Regions from separate parts of the Leifsonia sp. RCC_180 genome, predicted to be linked through region 2. Evidence: predicted binding sites of a transcription regulator. Region 2 holds the regulator's gene; the other holds the start of a gene.
What was found. The regulator HspR, encoded in region 2, represses chaperone genes until heat shock. The targets are predictions, from matches to a motif close to AAGTTGAGTCNNNNNGACTCAACTT.

Region 1: a site for HspR is predicted at 1,106-1,130, ahead of AB7E03_RS00265 (ATP-dependent Clp protease ATP-binding subunit). Genes of this name have one in related genera too.

Annotation. Positions count from the first base shown of each region.
Region 1 covers NZ_CP200340.1:45,192-47,580, reverse strand. The annotation lists gene AB7E03_RS00265 (ATP-dependent Clp protease ATP-binding subunit) at 1-1,087, opposite strand, end outside; gene AB7E03_RS00260 (aldo/keto reductase) at 1,310-2,128, opposite strand; gene AB7E03_RS00255 (Lrp/AsnC family transcriptional regulator) at 2,181-2,389, opposite strand, start outside.
Region 2 covers NZ_CP200340.1:2,284,354-2,286,742, reverse strand. The annotation lists gene AB7E03_RS11290 (nucleotide exchange factor GrpE) at 1-153, shown strand, start outside; gene AB7E03_RS11285 (DnaJ C-terminal domain-containing protein) at 280-1,269, shown strand; gene AB7E03_RS11280 (heat shock protein transcriptional repressor HspR) at 1,271-1,684, shown strand; gene AB7E03_RS11275 (cysteine hydrolase family protein) at 1,681-2,389, opposite strand, start outside.

The sequences.
Region 1 (2,389 bases), 2.2 Mb from region 2:
CCTTCTCGATGCGGCGGTACTCCTTGAGCGTCGTCGCGCCGACCAGGTGCAGGTCGCCGCGGGCAAGGCGCGGCTTGAGGATGTTGCCGGCGTCCATACCGCCGGACTCGCCGGACCCTCCGGCGCCGACCACGGTGTGCAGCTCGTCGATGAACACGATCAGCTCGTCCTTGCCGGCGCTGATCTCATCCATGAGCGAAGTGAGCCGCTCTTCGAAGTCGCCGCGGTACCGGGTCCCTGCGACCATCCCCGCGAGGTCGAGGGAGACGACCTTCTTGTCCTGCAACTGCTCGGGCACGTCGCCCGCCACGATCGCGCGGGCCAGGCCCTCGACGATCGCGGTCTTGCCGACGCCCGCCTCGCCCACCAGGACAGGGTTGTTCTTGGTGCGGCGGGAGAGGATCTCGACCGTCTGGTCGATCTCATCCAGTCGACCGATGACCGGGTCGAGTCGTCCCTCGCGGGCGAGCTCGGTCAGGTCGGTGCCGAACTGGTCGAGCATCGGGGTCTCGGAGGTGGATGCGGCCGGCTGGCCGGCGCTCTCGCTCCCACCCATGGTGGCGCTCTGGCGCATCGCGTCGGTGAGCGACTCCGGAGTAACGCCCGCGGCCTGCAGGACGCGCCCTGCGGGAGCGTCGCGGCCGATCACGAGCGCGAAGAAGAGGTGCTCGGGGTCGATGTAGGTCGAGCCGGACGCCTGCGCCACCTGGTACGCGTGGAACAGGGCGCGCTGCAGCGGTCCTGTGATGGATGCGCCGTCGGCGTGGATCTCGTCGCCCGCGGCAGGCAGACGCTGCTCGGCGGCCTCGGCGACCCGCTCGGGGTCGACGCCGATGCGGCGCATGGCGTCGGACGCCGGCTCCTGCACCGCCATCACGCGGAGGACGTGGAGCGCGTCGAGTTCGCTGTGGCCGTGCTCCAGGGCGAAGCGACCGGCCTCGGCCAGCAGCTCCTGGGTGCGCCGGCTGAGGAAGCGGCTGATGTCGATGGAACGCGCGTTACGTGCGCGCTCGCCCGCAAGGTACCGCGCGAGGAACTCGTCGAACGAGTTCGCGTTGTCACCGTCGGGAGTGAAGTTCTCAGGCACGTGTTCTCCTGTTTCTCAAAGTTGAGCCTTGTGCACTCAAGTCCAACGCAGGAGGGGCGTGAATATTCCGGGATGCGGGAGCGGTTTGTAGGCGACAGTTATCGAAGGAGAATGGCCCCCGAATCTCCTTCGGATGGCAGTAGTGAAGGAGATCCGGCAGCTCAGTGGCCGGATCTCCTTCGATAGCGAGGGTGCACCCTCGAGAACTGAGGGCGCCGCGCGCTACTCCCCCGCGTCGAGCGCGTCCAGCGCCGCCACATCCTCCGGCGACAGCTCGAAGTCCACGTCGGCGTTCTCGACGATGCGGTTCGGCGTGGTCGACTTCGGCAGAGGCAGGATGTCCTTCTGCAGCAGGTAGCGGATGCTCACCTGGGCGACCGACTTGCCGTACTTCTCGGCGATCGAAGCGATGTCCTCGTTCTCGAGCAGGCGACCGGTGGCGAGCGGCGAGTAGCCCTCCACGAGGATTCCGCGCTCGCGGCAGTATGCGGTGGTCTCCGGCTGGGTGTTGCCGACGAACCAGCGGATCTGGTTCGCGTGCGGCTCGACGTCGGTCGCGTCGATGAGCGAGTCGAGGTCGGCCACCTCGAAGTTGCTCACGCCGATCGCGCGGGTGCGTCCGGCCTCGTAGAGCTCCTCGAAGACCTTCCACACCTCGATGTTGCCGGCGCGGTGGTCGCTGCCGATCGCGTTCCACGGCCACGGCGCGTGGATGAGGTAGAGGTCGATCGGGCCGAGGTCGAGCAGCGCAGTCGACCGCTCGAAGGCGTGGCGGGCGCCGTCCGCATCCTTCACCTCGGCCGGGCACTTGGTCGTGATGAAGATCTCTTCGCGCGGGATGCCGCTGTCGCGCACCGCCCGCCCGACGCTCTCCTCGTTGCCGTACGCGCGCGCCGTGTCGATGTGACGGTACCCGGCGTCGAGTGCGGTGCGCACGGAGTCGTAGGTCTGCGGGCCGTCGGGGATCTGCCACGTCCCGAACCCGATCTTGGGGATCGTGACGCCGTTGGAGAGGGTGAACGTGTCGGTCAGTGCGGGCATGGGGACTCCTATCGAACGGATGCGGTGCCGCACACTGTAGTCCCGCTCCGTGTCAGTCAACCGGCTCGGGCCGCCCGTTCCTGAGGTGCTCGTAGACCACCGAGGTGCGCACGTCGGCGATCTCGCGGCGCTGCGTGAGCCGGTCGATCACGAAGGCGTACAGGCTCTCGTTGTCGGCGACGGCTACGTGGATGATGAAGTCCTCGTTGCCGCTGGTCACGAACACGCCGAGCGTCTCGGGAAGCGACGCGACCCAGTCGC
Region 2 (2,389 bases):
GAGCCCTTCGACCCGCAGATCCACGAGGCGATCTTCCAGCAGCCGACCCCCGGCGTGACGGCGGACACCGTCGCCGAAGTGGTCGAGACCGGCTACCGGCTGGGCTCCACCACCGTGCGGGTGGCGAAGGTCGTCGTCGCGGTGCCGGCCTGATCCGGCGAAACGGCGCAGGACACGGAACGGAGCGGCGGGGAGCATTCTCGCCGCTCCGTTCGGCCCGCACCCGCAGATTTCATGCAGACTTCAGTCACGATCTACACACAGTGAGAGGAGGCGCCCGTGGCTAGCCAGGACTGGTTCGACAAGGACTTCTACAAGGTGCTTGGCGTCTCCAAGGATGTCAGCGACGCGGACCTCAAGAAGACGTACCGCAAGCTGGCACGCAAGTATCACCCGGACTCCAACCCCGGCGACGCTGCCGCGGAGGCGAAGTTCAAGGAGATCAGCGAGGCCTACTCGGTGCTCAGCGACGCCGAGGAGCGCAAGGAGTACGACCAGATCCGCGCCATGGGAACCGGCGCACGCTTCACGGCGCCCGGCTCGGGTGCGCAGGGCGGTTTCGACGACGTCTTCGGCGGGATGTTCGGCCAGGGCGCCGCGGGCGGCCAGCGGTACACCTTCCAGCAGGGCGGCGAGTTCGACGACGTCTTCGGCGGCCTGTTCGGCAACGGCCGGTTCGGTACCACTACCGGCGGCTACCGCGGGTACGGCGGCCCGACACGCGGACGCGACGTGACCGCCCACACCACCATCGACTTCGTCACGGCGACCCGCGGCGAGACCATCACGCTGCAGGCGTCCGACGGCAAGCCGATCAAGGTGAAGATCCCCGCGGGGGTCTCGGACGGCCAGAAGATCAAGCTTCGCGGCAAAGGCCAGCCGAGCCCTGACGGCGGTGAGCCCGGCGACATCGTCCTGACCGTCACCGTGCGCAAGCACCCCGTCTTCGAGCGCGACGGCCTCAACCTCCGGGTCAACGTCCCCGTCACGTTCGCAGAGGCAGCGCTCGGCGCGACCATCGAGGTCCCCACCCTCGGCGGAGACCCCGTCAAGCTCCGGGTCGCCCCCGGAACCCCGAGCGGCCGGGTCCTGCGCGTCAAGGGCCGCGGCGTCGAGACCAGCAAAGGCACCGGCGACCTCCTCGCCGTGGTGCAGGTCGCCGTGCCGTCGCACCTGTCCGGCGAGGCCAAGGAGGCGCTCGAGGCGTTCGCCGCGAGGCTGCCCGACGAGAACCCGCGCGACGACATCCTGGCCAAGGCCCGGAGCTGACATGGACGAGCACAGCCAGGTCTTCGTGATCTCGATCGCGGCAGAGCTCGCGGGCATGCACCCGCAGACGCTCCGCCAGTACGACCGGCTCGGACTCGTCAGCCCCAGCCGGACCGCCGGCAAGTCGCGCCGCTACTCGATGCGCGACATCGAGAAGCTGCAGGAGATCGCCCGCCTCGGCTCCGAGGGCGTCAGCCTGGAGGGGATCCGCCGCATCCTGGAGCTCGAAGACCAGGTCGGCGAACTGCGCGGCCGCGTCCGCGAGCTGGAGTCGGCGCTCGCCGACGAGCTCCTCAACCGCCCGGGCCGTCGCGTCTTCGCGGCCGGCTCCGAGGGCGAGGTCGTGTCGATGCGGGCCGGAACCCGCATCCGCCGGAGTAACCAGCTCGTGGTCTGGCGCCCGCTGGAGCGCTAGAGCGAGGAGACCCCCTGGCCGACGTAGAGGGTGTTCTGGATGTTGTGCGCCTCCTCCGCGGCGATGTCGCTGTCGATCCCTGAGCGCACCTCCCGCATCAGCTTGTGCAGTTCGGCGTGCTTCTCGGGCAGCCGGGCGTGGCCGGTGCTGTCCCACAGATTCGAGACGGGGAGGGTGTCGCCGGCCTCGACCGCGAGCGTCCACTCCTCGGTGGTGGCGACCGCGGCGAACTCCGACTGCATCGTCACCAGCACGCTGCGGTGCAGCGCGTCGGCGGAGATGGCACCCGCCTCGTTGACCAGGTCGAGCGTCCCGGTCGCGTCGGACAGGAACTCGACGGTGAACCCCAGCTCGGCCGCATCGCGTGCCGTGCCCGCGCAGCAGTGCTGCGTCATGTAGCCGGCGATGGTCACCGTGTCGACGCCTGCCGAGCGCAGCCACTGCTCCAGGTCGGTGCCGGGGAACGCCGACACGCTGGTCTTGCTGATCACGTGCGCGGGCGTCCGGTCGGCGATCGAGGAGTGCAGCGCCGCGCCGTCGGACCCGCGGGCGAAGACCGGAGCGCCCTCGTCCTCGATGTGCTGCACGACGACGACGGGCACGCCGTGGTCGTCGGCCGCATCCCACGCCACCTCGATGTTGGGGATGGAGGTCATCAGGTCCGGGAAGCAGATCTTCAGGTTCCCGGTCACGTACTCGTTCTGC